DNA from 4 places in the Listeria sp. Marseille-Q6474 genome. Region 1 is predicted to be linked to each of the others. Evidence: predicted binding sites of a transcription regulator. Region 1 holds the regulator's gene; each other region holds the start of a gene.

Region 1 (7,854 bases):
TACCAGTTTGCTTTTCAAATTGGAAGCCAAAATGAGCCGATTTTTCGTCGCCTTGAGGTCGAGCGAGTACATCCATTTTTTCTAATTGTTTTCTTCTGCTCTGAGCTCGCTTAGTTGTAGAAGCGCGAACGATATTTCTAGCGACAAAATCTTCTAGCTTGGAAATTTGTTTTTGTTGTTTATCGAATTCTTTCCACATTTGTTCAAGTTTAGCTTGTTTTTGACTAACAAATGAACTGTAATTTCCTTTGTAGTGATCAATTCTTGTGCGGCTAATTTCGTATACTTGGTTAACGACTTTATCTAGGAAATAGCGGTCATGAGAAACGATAAGTAAAGAACCATGATAGTTTTGCAAATATGTTTCTAACCATGCTAGTGTTTCAATGTCTAAATGGTTTGTCGGTTCATCGAGAACAAGAATATCCTGTTTCGCGAGTAATAACTTAGCCAGTGCAAGCCTTGTTTTTTGCCCACCACTGAGTGAGGCGATTTCTACTTCATAATCTTCTGGATAAAAGCGTAAACCGTTTAAAACGGAACGGATTTCTGCTTCATACGTATACCCACCAACTTCTTTAAAAGTATGTTGCAAAGTATCGTAATCGGTCATCAATGCTTGATATTTTTCCGGATTATTATAAAGCTCAGGTTCCCCAAGACGAAGCTCCATTTTGCGTAAATCTGCTTCCATTTTTCTAAGTGAATTAAAAACACTTAACATTTCATCCCAAATTGTTTTCGTGGATTCAAGGCCAGTATTTTGAGCCAAATAGCCAATTTCGACACTTTTAGGTTTAGAAATTGTTCCGCCGTCATAACTCATTTTTCCAGCGATAATTTTAAGTAAAGTAGATTTACCAGCGCCATTTCGGCCAACTAAGGCAATTCGGTCGCCTGTTTTTACTTCTAATTTAATATTATCTAAAATAACTTCTGCACCGAAGAATTTAGAAATTTGCTGAACTTGTAATAATATCATAATCTCTCTCCTCGAACGTTCTCCTTACTAGTTTATCTTAAAAGCCAAGTAATCGCAATGAGAGAAGAAGGGCTTCACGTATAAGGTAGATTGTGAAAACACTCGCATTATTTGTGATTTTAGCGTAGAATGGAAAAGAAGGAAAACACTAGATATTTTGCGGGACAAACTATTGCTTGAAAATCATGAGCAAAAAGTTTGTGCATTCCTTGTGAAATGTTTATAGTATATAAGCAAGCATGTGAAAGGAAGTACAGTTCACAAAAGCTTCAACTTCAGAAAAAATTTAAAAGAAGAAGGGACAGAAGGCATGATGGAGGAAACAACAAAAATTCCACAAGCGACAGCAAAACGCTTACCATTATATCATCGTTACTTGAAATACCTAGATGAATCAGGTAAGGAACGAGTATCATCTGCGGAATTAAGTGAAGCGGTGAAAGTTGATTCAGCGACTATTCGACGTGATTTTTCGTACTTTGGCGCATTAGGTAAGAAAGGATACGGGTATAACGTTTCTTACATACTCGACTTTTTCAGCAAAACACTTAGTCAGGACAAACAGACAAATGTTGCACTAATCGGTGTAGGTAACCTAGGTACAGCATTATTACATTATAATTTCATGAAAAACAATAATATCAAAATCGTTGCTGCATTTGATGTAGACCCAGCGAAAGTTGGTAGTGTTCAACAAGACATTCCAATTTATCACTTAAATGATATGGAAGAAATTGTTCGTGAAAATGGTGTGGAAGTAGTTATTCTGACAGTTCCAGCTGACGAAGCGCAAGTAACTGTAGATCGTTTAATTGAAGCAGATGTTAAAGGTATTCTAAACTTTACGCCAGCTCGTATTAGCGTTCCAAAACAAGTTCGTGTGCACCATATCGATCTTACAACGGAATTACAAACGTTAATCTATTTCCTGGAAAACTATCCAGCGAAAACAGAATAAAAAAACCTGTAGAAGGTAAGCAACACTTACTTTCTACAGGTTTTTTTTACGTCTTTTAAGCCCAGTGATAATAAGGCCAATACCAATACCAAAATCAATTAACATCATGAGTATAAGTATATAGGCAACAAGATCATAACCATATTCAGCCACTCGAACAATAACGAAATAGACAAATACAAGACCAAGCGCAAAATAAAGAAAACTTTGCTTTATTAATGAATTTTTCATATTATCCTCCAATGATTCCAAGACTCACGAGCAAAACAATGGTATTCATTAAAATATGTGCGCCCATCGAAACAGCAATTCGTTTCGTTTTCGTATAAAGAAAACAAAGAATTAATCCGATGACAAAATAAGTAAGTAAAAAGGAAATATCCCCGTGAAGTAGCCCAAAGAAGAGCGAACTAATAACTGCCGCCACATGAATGTTCATCACATTACTCAGCCCACCAAAAACCACTTTTCTAAAAACAAGCTCTTCTAAAATTGGCCCGAGAACTGAAATGAAAATCAAGAAAATAGGCGCCGATCTAGTTAAATCAACAAGTAATTCTGTGTTTGCCGATTCACCAATATTCCCAGAAATTAGCGTTAGAATAATGCTACAAATAAATTGTGCTACGTATAACCCAATCACTCCACCAATAATCCACACAATACTCAGAAATGGCGCAGTTTTTTCACCGAGTTCGATTTTATTTTCTTTTGGTTTTCTATAAAGCATTGGAATAATAATGGCGAGTGATAATAAATTAGAAAAAATCGACCATGTAATTACCCCATAAGTTTGAGCATCCGCTGTAGAAATCGTAGTCATACTAAGTAAAATATGTTGAACAATCGGAATTCCAATAGATGCAGAAAATAGTAATAATAAATAAACTAATACAATCGTAATATAACGTTTAGCCAAAAAATACGCATCCCTTCTAAAAACAAGCTCCAGCTAAATGCTTAAAAATAGCGGAAATAGCTCTTCTTATTGTACTAGTTATCACGCTTTACCGCAAATAAGAATTCTTTAATTTTTAAACGTTTTTGCTTGCAATTTTTATTTAGTTTGGTATCATAATAACTGTATTAGCACTCTAATGTGTCGAGTGCTAAAATGAAAAATGTAATTATATCAGAGGAGGTCATTTACATTGTTAAAACCATTAGGAGATCGTGTTGTAATTGAAGTACTTGAAGCAGAGGAAAAAACAGCGAGTGGGATTGTATTACCAGACTCTGCTAAAGAAAAACCGCAATCAGGGAAAATTGTTGCAGTCGGTTCAGGTCGTGTGCTAGATAACGGCACAAAAGAACCACTTGAAGTTGCAGAAGGTGACACGGTTATCTTCGCAAAATACTCTGGAACAGAAGTGACGTATGAAGGAACTGACTATCTGATTTTACGTGAAAGTGATATTTTAGCAATTACTAAATAATAAAAAAAGAAATAATCGGAGGGAAATATAAAATGGCAAAAGATATTAAATTTAGTGAAGATGCTCGTCGTGCCATGTTACGTGGTGTCGACCAACTAGCAAACGCAGTAAAAGTAACGCTTGGCCCAAAAGGTCGTAATGTTGTTTTAGAAAAAAAATTCGGTTCTCCGTTAATTACAAATGATGGTGTAACGATTGCAAAAGAAATCGAATTAGAAGACCCATTTGAAAACATGGGCGCAAAACTTGTATCTGAAGTTGCTTCTAAAACCAATGATGTTGCTGGGGACGGAACTACAACTGCTACCGTTTTAGCGCAAGCAATGATTCAAGAAGGCTTGAAAAACGTAACAGCTGGAGCAAATCCAGTAGGCGTACGTCGTGGTATCGAAAAAGCCGTAGCAACTGCTATTGAAGAATTAAAAGCTATCTCTAAACCAATTGAAAGCAAAGAGTCTATCGCTCAAGTTGCTGCCATTTCTTCTGGTGATGAAGAAGTTGGTAAATTAATCGCAGAAGCAATGGAACGTGTTGGTAACGATGGCGTTATTACTATTGAAGAATCCAAAGGCTTTGCAACAGAATTAGACGTAGTAGAAGGTATGCAATTTGACCGTGGCTACACTAGCCCTTACATGGTAACTGATTCTGACAAAATGGAAGCAGTCCTTGAAAAACCATACATTTTAATTACAGATAAAAAAATCAACAACATCCAAGAAATCTTACCAGTTTTAGAACAAGTTGTTCAACAAGGTCGTCCAATGCTAATTATCGCGGAAGATGTTGAAGGAGAAGCTCAAGCAACTCTAGTACTAAACAAACTTCGCGGAACATTTAACGTAGTTGCAGTGAAAGCTCCTGGTTTCGGTGACCGCCGTAAAGCAATGCTAGAAGATATTGCTGTTTTAACTGGTGGACAAGTAATCACAGAAGACCTAGGTTTAGAGCTGAAAACAGCAACAGTTGATCAACTTGGAACAGCTAACAAAGTAGTTGTAACAAAAGATGATACAACAATCGTAGAAGGAGCAGGCGATTCCACACAAATCAGCGCTCGCGTAAACCAAATCCGTGCGCAAATGGAAGAAACTACTTCTGAATTTGATAGAGAAAAATTACAAGAACGCTTAGCAAAACTTGCAGGTGGAGTAGCTGTTGTTAAAGTCGGCGCTGCAACTGAAACAGAGCTAAAAGAACGTAAATTACGTATTGAAGATGCCCTTAACTCTACTCGTGCAGCAGTAGAAGAAGGTATCGTAGCTGGTGGTGGTACTGCTCTTGTAAGTATTTACAATAAAGTAGCAGCACTTGAAGCAGAAGGTGACGTAGAAACAGGTATCAACATCGTGCTTCGTTCTCTAGAAGAACCAGTTCGTCAAATCGCACATAACGCTGGACTTGAAGGTTCCGTTATCGTAGAACGCTTGAAACACGAAGCAGTTGGCGTTGGTTTCAACGCAGCTAATGGCGAATGGGTAAACATGATTGACGCTGGTATTGTTGATCCAACAAAAGTTACTCGTTCCGCATTACAAAACGCTTCATCCGTTGCAGCACTTCTATTAACTACAGAAGCTGTTGTAGCAGATCAACCAGATGAAAACGGTCCAGCAGCAGGCCCAGATATGGGTATGGGCGGCATGGGCGGTATGATGTAAGAGTAACAGCAGCTAACATTTCAAAAAGGTCTCTGAATTCTTTTTCAGAGACTTTTTTTATCTTAAATTAATAATAAAAAATACTTTTATTTTCAAGTATAGAGGTGAAAAACAAAATTGGAATTACATTATGAAACGATAAATCTAACAGTAGACGAAATATTTCCAGAAATTAACAAATATACAAAAAGTAGTGAGCAAAAAAAATTATCTGCGGAGTTAGGAGACTCCCCTTATTTTTATTTTCCAGCACTTTGGATGTTATTAAATCTCACGTTAACAGAAAAAGATTTTAATAATACATTAAGAGATAGGATATTCACTTTTATGGAAGAAATGGCAATTAGTGAGGACAAGAGAGTGGTTGAATTAGTTACCGTGGAAATGTTAGAACCAATTTTTGGACTGGATTTTGAAACTTACCAAGAAGTGACAAAAAAATTCTTATTATCTACATGTAAAAAGATTCATCAAAAGCAAAAAAAGTTTTTTAAAGAGCCAGATAATATATTATGACTTAATTAACCAGCTTTTTTGATGGTAAATTACTCGTTTCATTATAGGGAGGGACTTACATCAACAGTCAAATTATAGGTGTCAATTCTAGTATGAGGATTTAGAAAGGAAAGAGGACTGCTAGTAAAAATGACCAATAATTAAGGTAGCTATGACAGGGTATCTGCGTGTCATAGTTTTTTTTGCGATAAACCAAAACTTGTCATGAAGCGAACAATTTTGGGACCAAAAAAGTAAGAATTTATCTCTAAACTATTGTTATAATAAAAGAAAAGGAGATGCACTTGCTATGAGAGAAAATTCCATTATTGGTCGAATTATTGCATTTTGTGCGATTTGCTTTGCATTTTTTAATCCGAAAACGGTGACTTATTGGCTTGGAGAGCGCGCGGAATCTGGGCCAGCTTGGTATCTTACAACAGTTGTCGCATGCGGAATTGCTGTTTTTGTACTGATCGATTTAATCAAAAAAATAAAACGAAGAAAAACGGCAGAATGATAATTTTCGTGGTATACTACTAGAAAAACGACTAGGAGAACGCCATGAACTGGACACGTATAAGTAGTATTTTAATAGTTGGTTTTACAGCATTTGGGGCAATTTATGGGGGATTATCGATGGTTTTTAAGCCTAGTGGTAGTCTTTTATCACTTTCGACCGGATTGCTTGATGGTTCACCGTTTGTCGATTATTTAATCCCAGGCATATTTTTATTCATATTTGTTGGGTTATTCCATTTAGCAGCACTAATTTATTTACTGAAAAAATTACCACGAACAAAAGAAGTTATGTTTGCAGCAGCAGCCGTACTCGCAGTCTGGATGGTTGTTCAAATACTCATTATCGGTTATGTATTTATTTTACAAATTATCTTCTTAGTAGTCGCGGTGGTAGAAATGTTCTTAGCGGTACAATTAAAGAAACAACAACAATAAAAAAACAGGAACCTTTAGTCAGAAATAAATGACGTAGGTTCCTGTTTTTTTATGTGCTTATTTTTGTTGTTCTTTTAATAAATCGCGAATTTCTTTTAAGTATTCTTCTGTTGGAGGTACTGGTGCCTCTTCGGTTGGTTGTTCTTTTTTCTTGATAAAACTAGTAAGTACTTTGACAAAAATAAAAATGGCAAAAGCGATGATGACAAAGTCCACGATGGATTGAATAAATGCACCATATTGAATGACTGATTTTCCAACTTTGAAGCTTAAATCTGAGAAATCAAGACCACCGAGGAGTACACCAACGAATGGCATGATGATGTTATCTACTAAAGATGAAACGATTTTTCCGAAAGCAGCCCCAATAACAACGGCCACCGCAAGATCTAGTACATTCCCTTTTAACGCGAAGTCTCTAAATTCAACTAACATTTTTTTCATAAAATTCACCTCCCACATCTCAGTATAAAACATCTAACTGCGATGTGAAAGCAACTGAACTTATTTTAGTAATAAACTGCCGATGTATAGTGTCGGGGCCATTAAAGCATAACCAATAATAATAAAAGTAAGTGTTCGAAGCCAGAAAGAGCCCAGAATATTTGGTTTCCATTTAGCTAAGAGTGCTTGAAGCCACATCGTGATGAGTGTAACAAAAGCAAACATAAAAAATAATTCAATATAACGAAGCATAGATAAAATCCCCCTTTTCCTTTTCTTTCACTATGCCATAATCGCTATATCTTTTGCAATAGCGAGTGAGCCAATTATTTCCATTCAATTCTTGCACGTGATAAGTTAAAAAGAGTAAAACCGTTCGTTCGAAAAAGGAGCAGCAAATGAAATTATTTAAAAGGATCAGTTTTATTTTAATCGTATTATACATATTAATTGTGCCAGTTCAGCATGTTTCAGCGCATGCTTATTTGGAAAATTCAAACCCAGCCGATCAATCGCATATAAAAACAGCGCCAGAAAAAGTAACGCTCGTGTTTAATGAAGAAATTGAAGCGGATTTTCCTTTAATAGAAGTAAAAGATTCAAGTGGAAAGCGGGTTGAGACAGGGAAGACAGCTGTTTCTAAGAAGAATGATCATATGGTGGAAGCTTCCTTGCCAGCTGAATTAAAAGCAGACGTCTATTCCGTATCGTGGCGAGTTGTTTCTGCTGACGGCCACGCGGTAAGTGGCGTCATATCATTTAAATTAGGTGATACAAAAGCGACATTCCAAAGCACCGAAGTACCATCAAATGCTTTCGATCTGCAAATTAGTTCCGTTCAAAAAGCAATACTTTATATAGGATTTTCATTGTTTATCGGGATGCTTGTTTTTGGACTAGGACTTTATCCGCGAAAAGAGC
Region 2 (7,854 bases), 150 kb from region 1:
AAGAGAGCATCGTTAAAAAAATGGCGGAGCATACAGAACGACCAGCAATTTTGCCGCTGTCTAATCCAACCAAATTAGCTGAAGCAACTGCCGCAGATTTGATTAAATGGACAGATGGAAAAGCGCTAATTGTAACTGGAAGTCCGTCCAAACCCGTGACTTATCAAAATATTACCTATGAAATTGGTCAAGCTAATAACGCCCTTCTATATCCTGGGCTTGGACTTGGCGCACTTGTTACACGTTCTAAATTTATTACAGACGGAATGTTAGCCGCTGCATCAAGTGCCGTTAGTGATCAAATTTCTACAAACGAACTTGGAGCTGCCCTCTTACCACATGTTCGTACACTTAGAGAAACTTCCCGCGCGGTTGCTATTGCGGTAGCGAACCAAGCAATCAAAGAAAATATCCACCAAGTCGAGTTAGCAAGTGTCACAAAAGCTGTCGAACGTGAGATGTGGCAACCAACTTATAAAGGAGTTTAAGTATGTTTTATAAAACGAAGCAATTACTAGATCAACTTGTCCAAAACGGGTCCACTCCAGGAATTAGCTATCAAATCAAAACAAATAACCTCGAAGAAAATAGAATAATGGGTTTAAAGTCCGTTTTCCCTGAAGCACAAATCCTCCCTAGAACGACAGATAACATTTATGATATTGCTTCTTTGACCAAAGTAATTGCTACGACAATACGTGTATTACAACTTATTGAACAAAAACATCTCCAGTTAGAAGATCCAGTACAATCCTATCTTTCTGATTTTAAGTACGAAAATGTTACTATTTTACATTTACTCACCCATAGCTCTGGCCTTGCACAAAATATCCCTAACTACAAAATGGATGCTAGAGAAGATGTTAGAAGCTATGTTTTTGCAACGCCTCAAGTGAATTCACCTGGAACTCAGGTCACCTATGCTGATGCTAATTTTCTCTTGCTCGGTTATTTGATTAGTAAATTTGATGGAAATTATGAGCAATCAATTCAAAAAAACATCTTAGAACCGCTGAAAATGTCACACACTAGTTTTCATCCAACTGATAAAAGCCAAGTCATTCCAACTGAACTAGACCAAACGCGTGGTTTAATTCAAGGTGAAGTGCACGATTTCAAAGCCTGGACCGCCAAATCAGGCACTGGACACGCGGGACTTTTTAGCACACTCGCTGATCTTTCAAAATTTCGAGATGCGCTAATTTTACAAAACGGCGCCCCTATTCTTACTGAAAAAACACTACAAATAATGCAAATTAATCATACGCCTGAGCTAAACCGGACACGCGGGCTTGGCTGGGATCTCCGCGGTGACTCTGTTTTATATCATACAGGATTTACTGGCACTTTTATGGTGCTCGATTTACAAAATCAAGCAAGCCTCATCGTGTTATCTAATCGCGTTCATCCAAGCCGTGCCAACCCTAATTTTGTCTTAAAAAGAGATAGCATAGTCGATACTTTTTTAGAAGAAGTGACTGCAAATAAAGAAGTCTAGCCTTAACGCTAGGCTTTTTTTCTATAAAAAAACTGTATTAACACAGCCATTCAAAGCCTTTTTTAGTTATATAAAAGAAATTTATTTTCTTTCCATTTTTATATTGTTTTCGTTTTCACAAAGGAGTATGCTGTTCAATGAAGAAAGATTCTAAGAACAAGTTTCTGGTTGTAAGTGAAAAGAAACACAATTGAAGGAGGAAATAATAATGACAAAAGCATGGGATGGTTTTAAAGGAACCGCATGGCAAGAAAACATTAGTGTAGGACAATTTGTTCAAGACAACTACACTCCTTATGATGGCGATGAAAGCTTTTTAGAAAAGAGCACACCAAGAACAACTAAACTTAATGAAAAAATAAATAAACTTGTAGAAGAAATGGACGCAAAAGGTGGCGTTCTTGATATGGATAACGCAATCGTATCAAACGTTGCCTCTCACAAAGCTGGTTACGTGGACAAAGAAAATGAAGTAATCGTTGGTTTACAAACAGACAAACCTTTCAAATTAGCATTTATGCCAAATGGTGGTCTTAGAACTGCAGAACAATGTTTAACAGACAATGGCTATTCTATCGACCAAGAATTACATGACTTTTATGTAAAAAACCGTTCCACTGCAAATGATGGTATTTTTAGAGCATATACAGATGATATTAAACGTGCGCGTCACTCGCATATCGTTAGTGGTCTTCCCGATGCATACTCTCGCGGAAGAATCATCGGCTTATACCAAAAACCAGCACTTTACGGAGTGGATCGTTTAATCGCTGAAAAACAACAAGATTTGAAAAAAATTGCGATTTCTTCTGATGAAAATATTCGTCTACGTGAAGAAATCTGGTTACAAATCAAAGCACTTAAAGACTTAATCGTTTTAGGTAACGAATACGGTTTAGAACTCGGCCGTCCCGCTGAAAACGCAACCGAAGCTGTACAATGGACTTACATGGGCTACCTTGCTTCAATCAAACAAGCAAACGGTGCTGCAAGCTCATTTGGCCGTATTCCGATTTTCCTTGATATTTACATTCAACGTGATTTAGAAAAAGGAATTATCACAGAATTTGATGCGCAAGAATTAATCGAACAATTAACTTTAAAATTAAGAATGGTCCGTTTTGCAAGAACAGATGGTTACAACGAGCTTTACGCTTCCAACCCAACATTCGTAACAACTTCTATGGCTGGTATGGGCGCAGATGGTCGTCACCGCGTTACAAAAACAGATTATCGTTTCTTACACTGCTTAGATAACCTAGGAAACTCAGCAGAACCAAACTTAACTGTCCTATGGGATGCTCGTTTACCAGAAAGCTTTAAGGAATATTGTATGAAAATGAGTGTAAAACATTCCTCCATTCAATATGAAAATGATAAATTAATGCAAGAAGAAGGCTACGGCGATATGCAATGTATCAGCTGTTGTGTGAGCCCACTTAACCCAGAAGCAGACAAAGACAAAGGTGAAACTCATAACCTGCAATATTTCGGAGCTCGTGTCAACGTACTAAAATGTCTTCTAGGCGCTATCAACGGCGGTAAAGATGATCTTCATAAAAACCAAGTATTCGACGTTGTAGAACCAATTACAACTGAATACCTTGAATACGACGAAGTGCTAGATAAATTCGATAAATCAATGGACTGGTTAACAGACACTTATGTAGATGCAATGAACATCATTCACTTTATGACAGACAAATACAACTACGAAAGCATGCAAATGGCCTTCCTACCATCAAAAGTAACTGCCAACATGGGATTCGGTATTTGTGGATTCGCGAATGTAGTAGATAGCTTAAGTGCGATTAAATATGCCAAAGTAAAAACCATCCGCGATGAAGATGGCTTTGTATATGACTATGAAGTAGAAGGCGACTTCCCTCGTTACGGTGAAAATGATGACCGTGCCGATGACATTGCCGTAATGGTTCTAAAAATGTTCAAAGACAAATTAGACTCCCATAAACTTTACAAAGATAGTGAAGCAACTGTTTCTGTTTTAACAATCACTTCAAACGTTGCTTATTCTAAACAATGTGGTAACTCCCCAGTGCATAAAGGACCTGTATTCGATGAAAATGGTAAAATCATCAAAGAACCAGAATTCTTCAGCCCAGGAGCTAACCCTTCTAACAAAGCAAAAGGTGGTTTCTTAGATAACCTTGCCAGTCTTTCTAAATTACCATTCCACTATGCAAATGACGGAATTTCCTTAACTATCCAAGGAGCTCCAAAAATGTTCGGTAAAACAACCGAAGAACAACACCATAACCTCGTTGGTATTCTTGATGGTTACTTTACAAAAGGTGGTCAACACATCAACTTGAACGTTCTTAACCACGATGAAGTAATCGAAAAAATCAAAGCTGGTATCCCAGTAATCTTACGTATCAGCGGCTACTGCTTAAATACAAAAGATCTAAACGAAGAACAAAAAATGGAACTTTGCCAAAGAATGTTCCACGAAAAATTAATCGGTTAATAATAAAAAGTACCAAGCCTTAGAAAATAAGACTTGGTACTTTTTTATATGTTTGACACTTCCGCAGCATAAGCTCCAGCCGTGTGTCCAGTCACTAATGCACACGTAATATTATAACCACCCGTGTATCCATTAATATCAAGTATTTCCCCGCAGAAAAACAACCCTTCCATCAATTTAGACTGCATCTCTTTTGGTTTGATTTCCTTCACAGAAACTCCGCCGCCTGTTACAAATGCCTTCTCAAAATCAAGCGTGCCATTCACTTCAAAAGTAAAATCTTTTAATAACTGAATAAATTGCTCAATTTTTTTCGGGCTTACTTGTTTGTATTCAGCCGTCTCATCCAGTTCTACTTTTTCCAGTAAAAACAATAATAGTTTTTCTTGTAAAAGCGAACTTAATGAATTTTTCAATGCTTTTTTCGGATTTTCTTCTAGCAGCTTATAAACCTCTTTCGAAAGTTCCACAGCTGATACATTCGGGAACAAATCAAGACGCATTTTCACCGCACCCGCGCCCGTTTTCTTTAGTTCACGCAGGACAAACATACTACATCTAAGTGCTGCTGGTCCAGATACGCCAAAATGGGTAAAAATCATATCCATTTGATGCGTAATAATCGGCTTGCCTTTTGCATTTAAAACAGACAAAGATACATCCCGAAGCGACGTCCCTTGTAACACTTTTTGCTTAATAAAAGGCTCACTGGACGTAATCGGCACTTCTGTCGGATATAGCTCTGTAATCGTGTGTCCTGCTTTTTTCGCCCAAGCATAGCCATCTCCTGTTGAGCCCGTCCGAGGAACAGATTTACCACCCACTGCGACAATTACTGCGCTCGCTGAAATCTCTTGCCCGTCTTTTAGCGTCACACCTTTTACATGGCCATCCTCGTAATCCACTTGCTTCACAGCGGTTTGCATGTAGATTTTCACGCCAAGCTTTTCCATCCGCTGAATCATCGCCTCAGCAACAGAACGCGCGCTGTTTGATACCGGAAACATTCTGCCGTGATCTTCTTCTTTTAATGCTACACCAAGTCGTTCAAAAAAACGAATAATATCTTCATTATCAAACGCATGAAACGCACTATATAAAAAGCGACCGTTACCCGGAATATGTTTAATGATTTCTTCTGCTGGTCGTCTGTTCGTTACATTACAACGTCCGCCACCAGACATAATTAATTTACGTCCCAGTTTCGGTCCTTTTTCAATTAATAAAACTCGTTTGTTTTTCTCCGCTGCACTGATTGCTGCCATAAGTCCTGATGGTCCGCCACCAATGACAATTACATCATAATCCATTGTCCCGCTCCTTTACTTTATCCGAGTATAAGTATAGCAAGCATTCATCTCACTGCCAAGCTTTTTTCACCAAACAAAAACCCGAGAAAATTCTCAGGTTCGTCGTTTATTCTAATTTCGATTCATATTGGTAAAAATGAGGAGTAATCTTAGAAGTTCAAGTACCGCAACAGCCATTGCAGCAACGTATGTCATCGCCGCAGCACTAAGGACTTTTTTCGCTTGTGGAAGTTCCGATGATGATACTAGTCCGCCACTTTCTAATTGAACAAGCGCACGTTTACTAGCGTCAAACTCAACAGGCAGGGTAATTAATTGGAAAAGCACCCCTACTGCCATCAAAATAATCCCTAATAACATAAAACTAGCTACATTTGCGAGCATCCCGATAATGAGGAACACCCAAGAAATATTCGAACTAAACATCGTTACAGGAACGAGTGCGGAACGAAAACGCATAAACGCATAGTCTTGCTCATCTTGAATCGCGTGTCCTACTTCATGGGCTGCAACTGCTGCCCCAGCGATAGAACGACCGCGGAAATTAGCTTCAGAAAGAAACACGGCTTTTTTTCTAGGATCATAGTGGTCACTTAACATCCCTTTTGTTTCATGAACAGGAACGTTGGTTAATCCATTTGTATCCAAAATATGACGTGCAACCTCGGCACCAGTTAAACCATTTGCCACACCAACTTTGGAGTACTGGGCATAGGTAGTTTTAACTCGATACTGCGCCCAAAGAGGGATTGCTGCAACGATAATAAAATAAATAATATACTGACTAAACGACATCTAATCATCTTCCTCCTACTACAATTTTTCGGTAAATATCCTTATCTCTTAGTATAGATGAACCCGTACTAAGACTCAACATCTTTCACTCATGATGAGGAAATTCTAATGAACGGTGACCTTTTTTTATCGTTTTATCATATACAAGCCATAAAACCATAACCGTTAGCCAAAAAGTTGCATAACCGATTTCAGGTAAGTATTTTTCTAATCCCATATAAATCGGCATTTGTCCAAATAAATAATCAATCACATCATTATGAAACACCCAAACAGCCGCTATCATAAAATGCCCTATACGGAAACGATAAAATGGTGCATATAAAATCCCTTCTAGCGCCATAAAACCATGCGTTAAAATTAGAACGACACCAGCCCAAACAATCGTCTTTTGCTCAAACATATAAAAAATATTCATGCCAATTGCCCATAAACCATATTTTACTAAACAGACAAAAGCCAGTGCCTCCATTAGCGGCCAGTGCTTTTTGGCAAGAAAGGCTACTAAAGTTAGAGTGAAGAATAGAATCGCGGTTGGACTATCTGGGACAAATAGCCAAAAACGCGGCTCTGTAATTTGTAATTGTGGTAAATACCATATGTATCCGTAAATCGCCCCTAGTAAATTACCGAAAAACAGCAATCGTAAAAAAGAGCGATTTGCAAGTAAACTATAAAACAAATGATTCCAACTCCTTAAAAAATCCTAGCATAGCAATAAAATGAAGCACTATTTCACTCCATTTTATTACTAACTAGGATTTATTTCTTATTCTTTTTCTGTATCCATTTGCTGTAAAATACGAACGAGCTTATGGAATGTCGCTTCATCACGAGTATCAAGCGCTTCATCGATTTGTTGTAATAATTTTTCTCTTGAAAATTGGTGCACAGATTGATAAATAAGCGCATCCGCCATTTCTTTTTCCTCTTCAGCAAGCTTCACTGCCGCAAAAGGATTGTCTTCACGAACAAGGGCATATTCAGGTGAGGTCATTGCCTCTTCAAAATGAAGTTCGACATACAACTCCTCGTCCCAGTTTAGCCGAATATCATGAAAAGCTTTTTCTGGATCTGTTGTCATTATGTTACCTTTGAAAAATAGGAATGGTTCGGATTCAACCCCGTGAGCACTAAGCGAAAGCCCACGCGCACATCCTTCCAAATTATCAACAAAATGAACATATTTTACAATTTGATCATGGCCAGCAATATAATTTAAAACCCACATTGCTTCTCTAGTTTTCATCTGGTGTTTGTTTAAAAACCAGCGAATAAAATCTTTCTTCTCGTCTATTGAAATGGATGCCTTCATCTTTCCTCAGTCCCTTCCTTCATTCTTTTGATCAATCAAATAAAGATAAAATCTCAGTATCTTCTGGTTCAAGTTCTAAATAGCTACGCAAAACTTCTTGTGATTTCGCGTGTTCGCCTTCTTCTCTTAAAAATAAACCATATTCCTTTAAGAACGTAGGATTATTTGTAAAGTGTGGATAAGCGAGTTCATAATTTGCTTTTGCTTTATTATATTGTTCTGTTTCCTGATATGCAACACTTACGTCCCAGAAAATTTGTGGTTCAGAAATAACTTCTTCCCCGAGCCCTTCTACTAATTCAATGACACCTTCGTAGTTTTCTTTCGCAAGTAATAATTTGTTCAGTTGCATAATCGCTTCTGAGAACTCTTCATCAAGCACAATCGCTTGACGATAAAACTCTTCTGCTTCTTCCGGCAAACGAAGCGTAACCGCGAGTTTCCCTGC
Region 3 (7,854 bases), on a different contig from region 1:
GAAGTTCTTTCTGACGTGATGAAAGAACAACTTGGTTTAACTTTTTCGGTTCATGAAGAAGATACTATCCCAGCGGAAAACGAAAAATTAGTTACGCGCCATATGTCGCTCTCAGAAAAACGAGCTATAGGTAAATTACTCCACTATTTAAAAGAAACCCAAAAGCGGGACTTAGGTCACCTGCAACAAGCGATACACTATGAAACTAGTAACTACATGAAAATGGATTACTATTCGAAACGTAATTTGGAATTAGCAGAATCCATTCGTGGTAAAGGACGCCAAGGAACGCTACTGTGGCTTTTAGATAATACACAAACAGCTATGGGCGGAAGAATGCTAAAACAATGGATTGATCGCCCGTTAATTGACCGTAAGCAAATTATTGAACGTCAAGATGATGTCAGTGAACTAATGGCTCACTTTTTTGAGCGCCTAGAATTAGTAGAAAACCTAAAAAACGTTTACGACTTAGAACGTCTTGCTGGTCGAGTTGCTTATGGAAATGTAAATGCGCGTGATTTAATTCAACTGCGCAATTCGTTATACCAAATACCTCGTATCCGAGCGACGTTATTATCAATGAATAGTAAGAATTTAACAGCACTTGCTAATCAATTAGATCCATGTGAAGAACTAACGGAAAAACTAGAAGAAGCAATTGTCGACTCAGCACCGATTTCCATTCGCGAAGGCGGAATAATTAAAGATGGTTACAATAGTCAACTTGATACGTATCGTGATGCAAGTCGGAACGGAAAAACATGGATTGCGGAATTAGAGCGGAAAGAGCGCGAACTAACTGGAATTAAAACGATGAAGGTAGGCTTTAACCGCGTATTTGGTTACTATATTGAAGTTACCCGGGCGAACACGCATCTGCTCCCAGAAGGCCGCTATGAACGCAAGCAAACACTAGCCAATGCAGAACGTTATATTACCCCAGAGCTAAAAGAAAAAGAAAAACTCATTTTAGATGCAGAAGAAAAAAGTATGGAATTAGAATATCAACTATTTACAGAAGTACGCGAAATGGTAAAAGACTACATAGAACGCCTCCAAAAATTAGCGAAGTCTGTAAGTGAAATCGATTGTTTACAAAGTTTTGCAGATATTAGTGAGAAAAACCATTTCATTCGCCCTACCTTAAGTGAAGACGGGTCACTGCACGTTAAACAAGGTCGCCATCCTGTTGTAGAAAAAGTAATGGGTGCGCAAAGTTATGTCGCTAATGATTGCGATTTAGATCAAAATAGAGAAATTTTGCTTATAACGGGCCCCAATATGTCAGGTAAAAGTACGTATATGCGTCAAGTTGCTCTAACAGCGATATGTGCTCAAGTAGGATGTTTTGTTCCCGCCGAAGAAGCAACTCTACCAATTTTCGACCAAATTTTTACTAGAATTGGGGCAGCAGACGATTTAATAGCTGGCCAAAGTACCTTTATGGTAGAAATGCTAGAAGCTAGAAATGCTATTGTCCATGCTACAAAAGATAGTTTGATTTTATTTGATGAAATCGGTCGTGGAACTGCTACTTATGATGGTATGGCGCTTGCTCAGGCAATTATCGAGTATATTCACGAAAACGTTCATGCTAAAACACTATTCTCCACCCATTACCATGAATTAACAGATCTTGAGAAAGAATTACATGGATTACAAAACATCCATGTGAGTGCTGTTGAAGAGAATGGGAAAGTGGTATTTCTTCATAAAATTAAAGAAGGACCAGCAGACAAAAGTTATGGTATTCATGTTGCTGAATTAGCAGAACTACCTAAATCCTTGATTGAACGAGCAAGTCGCATTTTAGAGCAGTTAGAAAGTAATGATAAAAAAATAATTATTACGCAAGATAAACAACCAGAAGAAATTCACGAAGAAGTGCAGCTATCAATGTTCCCGGTAGAACCAGAGAAAAAAGCATCTTCTAAAGAAACAAAACTATTAAAAGAAATTGCCGCCATGAATATTATGCAGATGACGCCAATGGATGCGATGAACAAATTATACGAACTCCAAAGTAAAATTCATTAAACAGAAAGGCGGGTTTTAAATGGCTAAACATATAGTGGAATTAACCGATGCTTTATCCAATAAAATAGCTGCCGGAGAAGTAGTAGAACGACCTGCTTCTGTCGTTAAAGAATTAGTCGAAAATGCGATTGATGCAGGGAGCACAGTAATCGATATTTTGGTGGAAGAAGCGGGATTAAATAAGATTACAATTATTGATAACGGTAGTGGTATTGAGGAAGAAGACGTTGCAACAGCCTTTTTGCGCCATGCTACGAGTAAAATTAAAAACGAAGCTGATCTATTTCGTGTTCATACTTTAGGGTTTCGCGGAGAAGCACTTCCTAGTATTGCGTCTGTATCTCATTTAACTTTAGAAACTTCTACAGGTGAAACAAAAGGAACTACTATCTCTCTTGAAGGCGGAAAAATCATCGAACAAAAAAGTGGTCACGCCCGAAAAGGAACGCAAATCGAAGTATCGCAATTGTTCTTTAATACTCCAGCGAGATTAAAATATTTAAAAAGTTTACCAACTGAACTTGGAAATATTACCGATATTTTAAATCGTCTTGCTTTAGCTCATCCAGATATTAGTTTCCGGTTTTCACACAATGGGAAACCTTTGCTTCAAACAAACGGAAATGGAGATTTACGTCAAGTGATCGCAGCTATTTATGGGGTGTCTATCGCTAGAAAATCGATTCCAGTTAAGGCAGAGTCGCTTGATTTTAAAATTTCAGGTTATGCCGTATTGCCAGAAGTGAACCGTTCCAACCGTAATTACATTTCAACGATTATTAATGGACGTTTTATCAAAAACTTCGCACTAGTAAAAGCGATACAAGAAGGGTACCATACACTTTTACCAATTGGTCGTTTTCCAATAATCGTGCTACAAATCGAAATGGACCCAATTATTGTAGATGTCAACGTTCATCCAGCAAAACTTGAAGTGCGCTTAAGTAAAGAAAAAGAACTTGGCCAGCTCATTAGTCAGATGATTAAAGACGCATTTCATCAGTTGCAATTAATTCCAGATGGAGAAGTTTCAAAAAAACAAAAAGAACAACAAAAATCCGAACAAATTCAGATGTCATTTGAAGAAAACAGACAGCCAAAAGAACCGCCGACGCTTTTCTCAAAACCAAATATTCCTGAATACGTACCATCTGATGAAATAGTACCAAAAGAAGACGACTTTATTTTAGAAACGATGCCTACTTATAATCCGGAAACGCAGCCTGAACAAGTAGAAGAGCAAAAAGAACGTATTCCGAAAATGTATCCAATCGGACAAATGCATGCGACTTATATTTTCGCTCAAAATGAAAATGGTCTATATATTATTGATCAGCATGCCGCGCAAGAACGAATTAAATATGAATTCTATCGTGAAAAAATTGGAGAAGTAAGTCGAGAATTGCAAGAATTACTCGTGCCTATCGTGTTAGAATTCCCATCAGATGAATATGTCCGACTAGAAGAACAAAAAGCGAAACTAGAAGAAGTTGGTGTTTTTCTTGAAAACTTCGGACAAAATAGCTTTATTATTCGCGCACATCCAACCTGGTTCCCAAAAGACCAAGAAGAGGAAATGCTCCGCGAAATTATCGATGAAGCCTTGTCAGCACCAAGTATAAGTATTCATAAATTAAGAGAAGATACCGCGATTATGATGAGTTGTAAAAAATCAATTAAAGCAAATCACTATTTAACTATGCAAGATATGGAAGCACTTCTTGACACACTTAGAGAAGCAAGCGATCCATTCACTTGTCCTCATGGCCGCCCAGTTATTATTCAATATTCAACTTACGAACTCGAAAAAATGTTTAAACGTGTCATGTAGAAGAGGAGGAATACAATTGAAGTTACCATTTTCTGGTCAATCAATCATCCCAGCTGCACATAATCAAAAAGACATGGAAAAGATATTAGAGCTTGATTTGACCTATATGGTGATGCTCGAGACTCATGTTGCTCAGCTTAAAGCTTTAGTAAAATACGCACAAGCTGGCGGGAAAAAAGTTTTGCTACATGCTGATTTAGTTAATGGTTTAAAAAATGATGACTATGCAATTGACTTCTTATGTAAAGAAATTTGCCCAGATGGAATTATTTCTACAAGAGGAAATGCGATTATGAAAGCAAAACAACATAAAATGCTTGCCATTCAGCGTTTATTTATGATAGATTCTAGCGCTTATAACAAAGGAGTGGCTTTAATCCAGAAGGTCCAGCCTGATTGCATTGAACTTTTACCCGGCATCATTCCAGAACAAGTACAAAAGATGACTCAAAAGCTTCACATTCCAGTGATTGCGGGAGGATTAATCGAAACAACACAGCAAGTGGATCAAGTAATTGCTAGTGGCGCAATTGCTGTTACCACATCGAATAAATATTTATGGTAAAAAGTAGCTAAGTCGTAGTTGTAAAACGGCTTAGCTATTTTCATGAAAAACAATGAAAACGCTACATAAACTGTAAAAGCATTGGTGCGCAATTGATTAAGCGTTTTCTAACTGTTTTATACAAATAAAAGAAATCGAAACTGTACCATAACAGGAGTGGGTGTTTGAAGTGGTACAGGAAATATAAGAAATTAAAATTAAAACAAAATTAGAATAATGATAAAGTGGTTAAAACGCATTAAATTAGCGTTCTTGGCTACTTTGAAAGAAAAAGTCACATAAAATTCATAAAAAAGTTTGAAAAATATTGCACAAAACTGTAGCATTTTTTGTAGAATATGTTATGATAACAGTGTAGATTATTTATAAATTAGTTTGCTCAAAAAAGCACGCTCGAGATTGAACAATAAATGGAGGTTATATGATGACTGAACAATGGTATGAATTCGCAGGTGGTAACTGGCAACAAGAAGTAGATGTACGTGACTTTATCTTAAAAAACTATCGCTTATATGACGGTGACGACACATTCTTAGTTGGCCCAACCGAAGCAACAACAAAACTTTGGGATCAAGTAATGGACTTAACTAAACAAGAACGTGAAAACGGTGGCGTACTAGATATGGATACCAAAATCGTTTCAACCATTACTTCACATGACCCAGGTTACTTAAACAAAGACTTAGAAAAAGTTGTTGGTGTTCAAACTGACGTACCTTTCAAACGCGCTTTACAACCATTCGGAGGAATCCGTATGGCAGAAGTAGCAGCTGAATCTTATGGTTTTAAAGTAGACGAAGAAATTAGTCATATTTTTTCTGAATACCGTAAAACACATAACCAAGGTGTATTTGATGCTTATACTGCTGAAATGCGCGCAGCTCGTAAATCAGGCGTAATCACTGGTCTTCCAGATGCTTATGGCCGTGGACGTATTATTGGTGACTACCGTCGTGTTGCACTATACGGAGTTGACTTCTTAATTAAACAAAAGAAACAAGATTTAAACAATACAGGTTTACGTACAATGAGCGATGACGTTATCCGTCAACGTGAAGAACTTAACGAACAAATTCGTGCTCTTGGCGAATTAAAAGTACTAGGCGAAAAACATGGTTTCGATCTTGGTCGCCCAGCTAAAACTGCTCAAGAAGCTTTCCAATGGTTATACCTTGGTTACCTAGCTGCTATTAAAGAACAAAATGGTGCTGCAATGAGCTTAGGACGTACATCTACATTCCTTGATATTTATGTAGAACGTGACCTTCGCAATGGCCTAATTACTGAAGAAGAAGCACAAGAAATTGTTGACCACTTCATCATGAAATTACGTCTTGTAAAATTTGCTCGTACACCAGATTACAATGAATTATTCTCTGGAGATCCAACTTGGGTTACTGAATCCATCGGTGGTATTACGGAAGAAGGCGTTCCACTTGTAACGAAAAACTCATTCCGTTTCTTACACACGTTAGATAACTTAGGACCAGCTCCAGAACCAAACTTAACTGTACTTTGGTCCACTCATTTACCATCAGGATTCAAGAAATTCTGTGCTAAAATGTCTATCAAAACATCTGCTATTCAATACGAAAATGACGATGTTATGCGCCCTAAATGGGGAGACGACTATGCGATCGCATGTTGTGTATCCGCAATGCGCGTTGGTAAACAAATGCAATTCTTTGGTGCTCGTGCCAACCTTGCTAAAACACTTCTTTACGCAATCAATGGTGGTGTCGATGAAAAATCTAAAGCACAAGTTGGACCTGCTTATCGTCCAGTTGAAGGCGACGTATTAGACTACAAAGAAGTAATGGAAAAATATGATGCAATGATGGAATGGATTGCAGAACTTTACCTTAATACATTAAATGTTATTCACTATATGCATGATAAATATGCTTACGAACGTATCGAAATGGCTTTACACGATACAGAAGTATTACGTACAATGGCAACTGGTATCGCTGGACTTTCTGTTGCAGCTGACTCCTTATCTGCTATTAAATATGCTACTGTTCGTCCAATCCGTGACGAAGACGGCATCGTGGTTGATTATGAAATCGAAGGCGACTATCCTAAATACGGAAACAATGATGACCGTGTAGATGAAATCGCAGTTGAGCTTCTAAAAACATTCATGACTAAAGTTAGAAAACATAAAACTTACCGTGATGCAGTTCACACAACTTCTGTTCTTACAATCACTTCTAACGTGGTTTATGGTAAGAAAACTGGTAACACACCAGACGGACGTCGTGCTGGCGAACCATTTGCACCAGGTGCGAACCCAATGCATGGTCGCGATACTAAAGGTGCTTTAGCTTCTCTATCTTCCGTAGCTAAACTTCCTTACGAATATGGCCAAGATGGTATTTCTAACACATTCTCTATCGTACCAAAAGCTTTAGGTCGCGAAGATGAATCACAAATCAATAACTTAGTTGCAATGCTTGATGGTTATTCCACAAAAATGGGACATCACTTAAACATCAACGTATTCAATCGTGATACATTACTTGATGCGATGGATCATCCAGAAGAATATCCTCAGCTAACTATCCGTGTATCCGGATATGCAGTTAACTTCATCAAATTAACTCGTGAACAACAATTAGATGTTATTCACCGTACAATGCACGAATCTATGTAATATTAAGGCGAGAACGCTTCAACAAGGATTGCTCACCAGTAGCAATCCTTGTTATTTAGGAAAGGAAGAGGAGAATTATGACAGAGGTTTTAGGAAGAGTTCATTCAGTAGAAACAATGGGAACAGTGGACGGTCCAGGTATCCGTTTTATTGTTTTTATGCAGGGGTGTTTACTTCGTTGCCAATTTTGTCATAATCCCGATACTTGGAAAATTGGTACAGGCACAGAACGTTCGGCTCAAGATGTATTTGACGAAGCGATTAAGTATAAAGAGTTTTGGGATGCATCAGGTGGTGGCGTTACAGTTAGTGGCGGTGAACCATTACTTCAAGTAGATTTCCTAATTGAGTTTTTCACGCTATGTAAAGCAGCAGGAGTGCATACAACTATCGACTCTTGTGGTGGCTGTTTCACTCGTGATCCTGAGTTTATCGAGAAATTGGATCGTTTGATGGAAGTAACAGATTTAATTTTACTTGATATTAAACAAATTAATCCAGAAAAACATTTAAAACTAACTACGAAATCCAACGCACCAATTATCGATTTTGCTCACTATTTACGCGATAAAGAGCAACCAATTTGGATTAGACACGTGCTAATTCCAACTAAAACAGACGACCCAGAAGATTTAACAAAGCTACACGAATTTATTCAAACCCTTCCAAATGTAAAACAAGTGGATGTGCTTCCATACCATACGATGGGCGTTTACAAATGGAAAGAAATGGGCATCCGTTATCCGTTAGAAGGTATCGAAG
Region 4 (7,854 bases), on a different contig from region 1:
CTAAAATTTCAATAGTCCAAAAAAACAATTTACTATCCCTAAAACGTGAAAATTTCAAATGATCCCCTTCTTTCTATAAACCTTATTGTTAAATTTTATAGTACCATTAACTGCTTTAAATAGCCACTGAATTTATGATGTTGACTTAAAAATATATGTGTTATACAATATGTATAACAGTTAGAGGAGAGGTGTTTGTATGTTACTCGCGATTGACTTACAATCAGACGAGCCGATTTATACACAAATATGTAATCAAATTATTGAAGGCATGGCAAAACGGGAACTTTTACCGGGAGATAAACTTCCTTCCGTGCGGAGTCTTGGTGCGGATATTGGTATTAATTTTCATACCGTAAATAAAGCATACCAAATCTTAAAGCAAGAAGGATTTATTCAAATACACCGCCAAAAAGGAGTAGTTATACATCCAGATGGCGTGGCAAAAGCAGATCAACTATTTTTCACTAAGCTGCAAACAAAACTAAGACCATTAATTGCAGAATCGATTGTGCGTAGCGTGAGTGAGGAAGAGTGGCTAGAAATTAGTAAAGCTATTTTTGACGAAATAAAAGGGCGGGGAGTGGAGTAGTTATGGAAATCATCATTTATATTTTTGTCAGTATTGCTATTATTTCACTGCAAGCAATTACGCCATTTGTAATACGTAAATCCGAATGTTTCGGGGTAAATGTGGGCGAACGAGCTAATCGAAATGCAGAACTAACCCAACTTAAAAAACAATATGTTGGTCAAGTGATTTTGTGGACTGTATTGGTCGCTATCATTGGAATTGCGTTAATTCAAGGTTTCCATTGGAGTGAAAACATCCAAGCGGGAATCTTTATCATATCCATGTTTGGTCAATTAATTGTTTCTTTCATTATTTACTATCGTTTTCATCACACAACATTACAGTGGAAAAGAGAAAAAATCGAGTCTGGCGAAATTTCAACCAATTCTATTATCATGGTAGATACTAGTTTTCATCGCAGGAAAATGGTTATTTCGTATACTTGGTTTGTAGTACCATTACTTATTTTTATTATCACACTTGCCATTACAGCCGTATTCTATCCGCTTGCACCAGAGGCTTTTCCAGTCCATTTTGACATGAATGGGATTGTGACTGACACCGTTCAAAAATCGGTGAGAGCTGCTTTACTTTTACCAATGCTACAATTAGGGATGATTGCTTTATTTATATTTATTAATTTCGTTATTGCGAGAAGCAAACAAACGGTGGAAAATGAAAACCCGGCAGATTCATTAAAACGGAATATGCTGTTTAGACAAATTTCTAGTAAAGCAATGTTGATTATGTGCGTTATTCTGGTTATTGATTTTCTCGTAATGCAAGCAGTTATTTTACTTTCACTCTCGCCTGAAATTATGATGATTACCATGAGCATTTCTATCATTTTAATTTTACTTGGAACAGTTCTTCTAGCCGTAAAAGTAGGACAAGGTGGAAGTAGGCTAAAATTTGCTAACGAACCAGATAATGTGAATAAACCAATTCGTGATGATGATGCGTTTTGGAAAGCTGGAGTAATCTATTTTAACAGGAATGATCCTGCTTTATTTGTTGAAAAACGTTTTGGCATTGGCTGGACGATCAACACTGCTCGTCCTGTTGCATGGCTCACTTTTGTTTTTATTATTGCAGCGATTATTTTCCTTAGTATCTTGTTTTAAGTAAAGTTTAGTAGGGTATTTATCATGTGTTATGCGGATAAAAAAATTAAAATCATCTATGAATCTTCTGCCGTAATATTCTTTTTAAAAGGAGTGTTAATCATGGCGATTAGACAAGGACGATTAGAAGAATGGGAAGGTTTCACGGGGATTGCGCTTGTTCACGAAGGACTAAAAACAGAAGCATTTCATACCGGAATTAAAACAGCTTTTAAAGAAATGCTCAATCTTGCGCAAGAATTAGATGATTTTTCAGAACTAAAAGAGGTCTATGGTATTTCCGTCCATAATATAGAAGATGGTATAACGCATTACGCTGTTATCCCAGTTGAGCAAAAGTACGCTCATTTAAAAGAACCTCTTGAATGGATTGAAGTTCCAGCACATACTTATTTTGTAGCGGAACATATAGCAGAGACCGATATACTAGAAAGTTACGAGGAAATAGCTCGAGCAATACAACAAAAAGAGTACAAGCCGTATATTACTGCAAACAATCCAGTTTTTGATCCTTTACCATTTAAATTAGAAATTTATGCGAAAAACGGTGAGGAAAGTGCGGATATTGAAATTAGGATACCCGTAGTAAAAGAACTCCATACGTAAAACGCGAGCCCGGGACTTTTGTGCCGGGCTTTTTGATACTAGCAAGCTGTTTTTGATTATGCTATAATAAGAACGCAATTTTGTGATTATTTTAACAAGAAGGAAGGGATTCATGTGGGATATTATAGCCCGCAGGAAGTAACAGAGATTACGATTGAAAAAGGAACACAAAAAGCAAATTCGAGTACATTAACGCTCGTTTTACTAGGTTTTTTGGGTGGCGCCTTTATATCTCTTGGTTACTTATTATACATACGTGCAGTAGGAACAATGCCTCACGAATGGGGCAGTTTTGCAACGTTTATTGGTGCGAGCCTTTTTCCAGTTGGGCTTGTGTGCATTTTACTCGGTGGAGGAGAATTAATCACTGGCAACATGATGGCGGTAGCGATTGCTTGGTATGACAAAAAGATTTCCTTCCAACAATTACTTAGAAACTGGGCGATTGTGTCCGTCATGAACTTAGTAGGCGCTTTTTTCGTTGCTTACTTCTTTGGGCATTTCGTCGGCTTAACTGAAGGAGATTTTTTACCAAAAACACTTGCAACAGCTGGAGCAAAAATTAACGATCCTTTCTGGGTTGCTTTCGTTTCAGGTATCGGGTGTAACTGGTTTGTTGGAATTGCTGTTTGGCTTTGTTACGCGGCAAAAGACTTTGCTGGGAAAATCCTCGGTATTTGGTTCCCCGTCATGGCTTTTGTAGCTATCGGATTTCAGCACGTTGTCGCCAATATGTTTATTATCCCAGCCGCAATTTTCGCTGGATACTATTCATGGGCAGATTTTATTTGGAACGTCATCCCAGTATACCTCGGAAATGTAGTCGGCGGAGCAGTTTTTGTCAGCCTTTTCTATTTCCTTGCATATAAGAAAAACGCACCGAAAAAAGTAAAAGAAGAAATACATCAACCAATTGAAGAAAATTAATCAAAAAAGCTAGTTGCACCCGTTGCAGCTAGTTTTTTTTGAAAAAAATTAAAGTTTTTTAGAAAGTCACTCGTGCCCATCATGCCGGGATGGAGCAAGTTTTCTTATAAGCCATTTTCTGGGTTTAAGAAGAAAATCCTGATTAAATTTTTCGATTTGTGGAAAACACTATTATAAGCAACGATAGATTCGGACAGAAAAATTTACTAAGGAGTGGTATTTTTGAGTATTAAAGAAACAGCCTTACCAAAAGTTCAAACTAAATTATTTATTAATGGAAAATGGACAGACGGCGATAATAAAGAAACAAAAGATATTGTAAATCCAGCAAACGGCGAAGTCATCGCAAAAATTGCTCAAGCAGGACCTAAAGAAACAAAACAAGCGATTAAAGCTGCAAAAGATGCTTTTCCTGATTGGGCCAAAATGGAACTAGCTGACCGTGTTAAACTCTTGCATAATATTGCTGATTTAATGGAAGAACGAGCAGATACTTTAGCAAAAATTATGACCTTAGAACAAGGTAAACCATTAAAAGAATCAAAAGGAGAAGTCTTAACCGGCGCAGAAAACTTCCGATTCGCGGCTGAAGAAGCAAGAAGACTATACGGTGAAACAATCCCAGCTCCAAACAACCATGCGTTTATCGTTAAAAAACAACCAATTGGCGTAGTAGCAGCAATTACTCCGTGGAATTTCCCGGGTGGAATGGTGACACGAAAACTCGCACCAGCGCTAGCTACAGGTAATACAATTGTGTTAAAACCATCTGGAGATACCCCACTTTCGGCTTTAGCTATCTTTGAAATTTTTGAAGAAGCAGGCTTACCAAAAGGCGTTGCTAATATCGTCATGGGTAGCTCGAAAGAAATCGGTGAAACTTTAACAGATAGTGATGATGTCCGCAAATTAACGTTTACAGGCTCTACAAAAGTCGGTCAAACCCTATTTAAACAATCTGCTGACACATTGAAGAAAATCTCGCTTGAGCTCGGAGGACACGCACCATTTATCGTATTTGCGGATGCTAACCTTGAAGCTGCTGTAGATGATTTAATCGCAGCAAAATTCCGTAACAATGGTCAAGTATGTGTATCACCAAACCGCATATTTGTCGCAAAAGAAATCAAAGAAAAATTCACTAAAGCATTAGTCGCTAAAGTAGAAAAACTAAAAGTCGGTAACGGTTTAGACGACGTAAATGTTGGTCCGCTTATTCGCGAAGATGCCATCGACAAAATCGACAAACAACTTAAAAACGCGACAGATAAAGGCGCCAAAGTCCTAACTGGTGGCGAACGTTTAACTGGCTCTGATTACAACAAAGGTAATTTCTATAAACCAACTGTTTTAGATAACGTCACTCGTGAAATGGACATCTTTTATGAAGAAACATTCGGCCCCGTAATTCCGCTTATCGTTTTTGAAAATGAAGATGAAGCAATTGAAATGGCGAATGATAGCGAATTCGGTCTAGCATCTTATTTCTATACAAAAGATTTGGCACGCGTTGAAAAAGTCGGTGCAGCTCTAGAGTATGGTATGGTTGGTGCAAACGAAATCGCTATATCCAATCCGGAAACTCCATTTGGTGGTGTAAAACATTCAGGATTTGGCCGCGAAAATGGTCATTACGGAATGGAAGAATACATCCAAGTGAAATTCATTAACTTAAAATATCGTGATTAAATCAAACGAGCATGGAACTCCTTCGCATCAAGCGAAGGGGTTCTTTTTTGCGTACTTTCCTACCAGTAGGAAAAAAGTATATTTGTAAGCGGATTCAGTCATTTATATAATAAAAGTAAGTTAAGGAAAGGGAGGATACAAATGAAAAACATTTTACTCATTTGTGGGTCAGGAGCTTCAAGTGGATTTATGGCAGCAGCAATTAGAAAAGCCGCAAAAAAACGCGGAGAAAAAGTAACTGTGAAAGCAGCTAGTGAGTCTCAAATTGATGAAAGAATAAACGAAATCGACTATTTACTCATCGGACCACATTTAGCTTATATGTTAGACGATTTAAAGCAAAAAGTAGCTGATAAAGATGTTTTAGTATCAGTCATTCCACAAGCAACATACGGCACACTTAATGGCGAAAAAGCACTTGATCTCATTTTAAATATGGAGGGATAAAACGATGAACAACAAAGTGATGGATTTTATGACAAATAAATTTGCTCCAAAAGTAAATAAAGTTGTTAAAAATCCTTGGGTATCAGCAATTCAAGATGCAATTATGTCTGCGCTTCCACTCGTTTTTGTCGGTTCTTTAGTAACCATCGTTTCACTTCTTAAAAATTTATTTCCAGGTATGCCAGATTTTTCGATGATAAGTAATTTTTCGTTTGGGATGTTCGGTTTAGTTGTAGCATTTTTAATCCCGTATTATCTGATGGAGAAAAAAGGGAATAGCAGTCAAAAATTAATTTCCGGAGCTACTGGACTTGTATTATTTTTAATGTTACTATTTCCGACTATTTCAGCAGATGGAGACGCGGTTTTCATTTTATCTAGATTTGGGGCAACTGGAATGTTCTTGTCGATTACAACGGGACTATTTGTTGGTTGTGTAATGAATTTTGCAGCGAAACGTTCGCTCTTCAGTGAAGATACACCAATCCCTGATTTCGTTGTCGGCTGGTTTAACAGTTTACTACCAATTACTTTTATTTTAATCGTTGGTTGGTTAATTACAGTTCAATTTAATATCGATTTCTTTGAAGTTATTGTAGCTGTGTTTAGCCCACTCGCATCGATTGTACAATCTTATCCGGGCTTTGTGCTTTCGGTTTTCATTCCCGCTTTTCTTTATACATTCGGGATTTCTGGATGGGTAATGATGCCAGCGATTTATCCAGTTTATATGGCAGGACTCGCAGAAAACTCACAAGCCGTAGCAAATGGCGCAAGTGCATCAAATATCGCAACACAAGAAACAGTGTACGCTTTAATTTCAATCGGCGGGGTGGGTACAACCTTATCACTTTCGATTATGATGCTAATTTTAAGTAAATCTTTACAGCTAAAAGCAATCGGAAAAGCAGTTATTGTTCCGTCAATTTTTAACATCAACGAACCATTATTCTTCGGAGCCCCAATTGCCTTCAATCCATACTTAATGATTCCAACGTGGATTAATGCTTTTCTAGTTCCAAGCATCGCCTATTTCGTTATGTCGATGAACTTAGTGAGTATCCCCGCGCAATCATTCTTGCTATGGTACATGCCTTACCCAGTAACATCTTATCTCGCAACACAAGACTTCCGCGCGGTTATTGCTTGTCTAGCGATTATCGTCATCACATGGCTCGTCTATCTGCCATTCTTTAAAGCATACGATAACTCTTTACTAAAACAAGAAAAACTAGATGCAGTAGAAGCAGAGAAAGAAATGGTAACAAATTGATTGGAGGAACTAAAATGTCAGAGCAAGACTATGTTGAAGAAACAGATAGTTTAAATGAACTATCCATGAATATTTTAATCCATGCAGGAAACGCAAGAAATGATTTAGTAAAAGGTCTCAATCACTTAGAAGAATTAGAATTTAACGAAGCCGAGGAATTAATCGCCTCTGCAAAAAAAGAAATTGTCATTGCGCATAGTCTGCAAACAGATACACTACAACTAGAAGCTTCAGGCAACCAAATCCGCTATTCAACTCTATTCTGTCATGCCCAAGATACTCTAATGACAGCAAAAAGTGAAATACTAATCGGCGAACATATGCTACGTTTATTCAAAAAAATGACCGAACTTACGAAAAAATAGGAGGTAAAAGTATGTTTGAAAATTATCAGTTTCCAAAAGACTTCTTATGGGGTGGAGCTATCGCAGCCAACCAAGCAGAAGGTGCATTTAAAGTAGATGGAAAAGGAATTAGTTTAGCAGATTTACACAAATATCATAAAGGTAAAACAAACGATGAAATTAGCGAAGAACAACATAAAGGCGTAAGTTTAGCAGATATTAAAGCAAGCATAGAAGATAAAGTGAACTATTATCCGAAACGCCACGGTATTGATTTTTACCATACTTATCCAGAAGATTTAGCTCTTCTTGCTGAAATGGGTTTTAAAACATTTCGAACTTCGATTGACTGGACGCGAATTTTCCCAACTGGAGAAGAAGAGGAACCAAATGAAGCAGGTTTAAAATATTACGATCAATTAATCGACAAAATAATCGAACTTGGTATGGAACCAATTATTACCATTTTGCATTATGAAACTCCAGTTGAGATTGTCTTAAACCATGGTGGATGGCATAATCGGAAAGTCATCGATCTGTTTGAAAAATACGGCAAAACTGTCCTTGATCGTTACAATAAAAAAGTGAAATATTGGATTGTTATTAACCAAATTAATTTAATCCAATTTGAACCATTCAACTCCACTGCCATTCCATATGATGCTGTCGATGATTATTTATCAGCAACGTATCAAGCAGTTCATAATCAATTTGTCGCTAGTGCGAAAATTTATGAATACGGCAAAGCATTGAATCCAGATTTAATGATTGGTACGATGCTGGCAGATTGCACAGCCTACCCATACTCATGTGACCCAGACGATATTGTGCTTGCAATGAAACGTAATCGGATGGAATATTTCTTCGCAG

Evidence for each region. The regulator Rex, encoded in region 1, represses fermentation and respiration genes when NADH is low (regulators of the CRP and FNR family bind a similar motif). The targets are predictions, from matches to a motif close to TTGTGAAATATTTCACAA.
Region 2: a site for Rex is predicted at 1,671-1,688, ahead of pflB (formate C-acetyltransferase). Genes of this name have one in related genera too.
Region 3: a site for Rex is predicted at 4,734-4,751, ahead of pflB (formate C-acetyltransferase). Genes of this name have one in related genera too.
Region 4: a site for Rex is predicted at 2,385-2,402, ahead of OC533_RS03800 (formate/nitrite transporter family protein). Genes of this name have one in related genera too.

What each region holds. Positions count from the first base shown of each region.
Region 1 covers NZ_CAMPPS010000002.1:352,853-360,706, forward strand. The annotation lists gene OC533_RS12560 (ABC-F family ATP-binding cassette domain-containing protein) at 1-982, opposite strand, end outside; gene OC533_RS12565 (redox-sensing transcriptional repressor Rex) at 1,293-1,940, shown strand; partial or broken gene OC533_RS12570 (DUF4305 domain-containing protein) at 1,967-2,171, opposite strand; gene OC533_RS12575 (CPBP family intramembrane glutamic endopeptidase) at 2,173-2,859, opposite strand; gene groES (co-chaperone GroES) at 3,092-3,376, shown strand; gene groL (chaperonin GroEL) at 3,409-5,037, shown strand; gene OC533_RS12590 (hypothetical protein) at 5,155-5,553, shown strand; gene OC533_RS12595 (hypothetical protein) at 5,843-6,052, shown strand; gene OC533_RS12600 (hypothetical protein) at 6,097-6,489, shown strand; gene mscL (large conductance mechanosensitive channel protein MscL) at 6,547-6,933, opposite strand; gene OC533_RS12610 (hypothetical protein) at 6,994-7,185, opposite strand; gene OC533_RS12615 (copper resistance CopC/CopD family protein) at 7,332-7,854, shown strand, end outside.
Region 2 covers NZ_CAMPPS010000002.1:506,211-514,064, reverse strand. The annotation lists gene OC533_RS13345 (NAD-dependent malic enzyme) at 1-488, shown strand, start outside; gene OC533_RS13340 (serine hydrolase domain-containing protein) at 491-1,498, shown strand; gene pflB (formate C-acetyltransferase) at 1,707-3,986, shown strand; gene OC533_RS13330 (NAD(P)/FAD-dependent oxidoreductase) at 4,031-5,296, opposite strand; gene OC533_RS13325 (zinc metallopeptidase) at 5,408-6,091, opposite strand; gene OC533_RS13320 (DUF1405 domain-containing protein) at 6,177-6,773, opposite strand; gene OC533_RS13315 (ReoY family proteolytic degradation factor) at 6,861-7,406, opposite strand; gene OC533_RS13310 (tetratricopeptide repeat protein) at 7,438-7,854, opposite strand, start outside.
Region 3 covers NZ_CAMPPS010000001.1:293,268-301,121, reverse strand. The annotation lists gene mutS (DNA mismatch repair protein MutS) at 1-2,040, shown strand, start outside; gene mutL (DNA mismatch repair endonuclease MutL) at 2,060-3,871, shown strand; gene OC533_RS01445 (glycerol-3-phosphate responsive antiterminator) at 3,888-4,436, shown strand; gene pflB (formate C-acetyltransferase) at 4,861-7,092, shown strand; gene pflA (pyruvate formate-lyase-activating protein) at 7,170-7,854, shown strand, end outside.
Region 4 covers NZ_CAMPPS010000001.1:746,238-754,091, reverse strand. The annotation lists gene OC533_RS03820 (AI-2E family transporter) at 1-58, opposite strand, end outside; gene OC533_RS03815 (GntR family transcriptional regulator) at 200-592, shown strand; gene OC533_RS03810 (DUF1648 domain-containing protein) at 595-1,698, shown strand; gene OC533_RS03805 (effector binding domain-containing protein) at 1,801-2,304, shown strand; gene OC533_RS03800 (formate/nitrite transporter family protein) at 2,419-3,231, shown strand; gene OC533_RS03795 (NAD-dependent succinate-semialdehyde dehydrogenase) at 3,454-4,920, shown strand; gene OC533_RS03790 (PTS sugar transporter subunit IIB) at 5,062-5,367, shown strand; gene OC533_RS03785 (PTS sugar transporter subunit IIC) at 5,372-6,640, shown strand; gene OC533_RS03780 (PTS lactose/cellobiose transporter subunit IIA) at 6,655-7,005, shown strand; gene OC533_RS03775 (glycoside hydrolase family 1 protein) at 7,017-7,854, shown strand, end outside.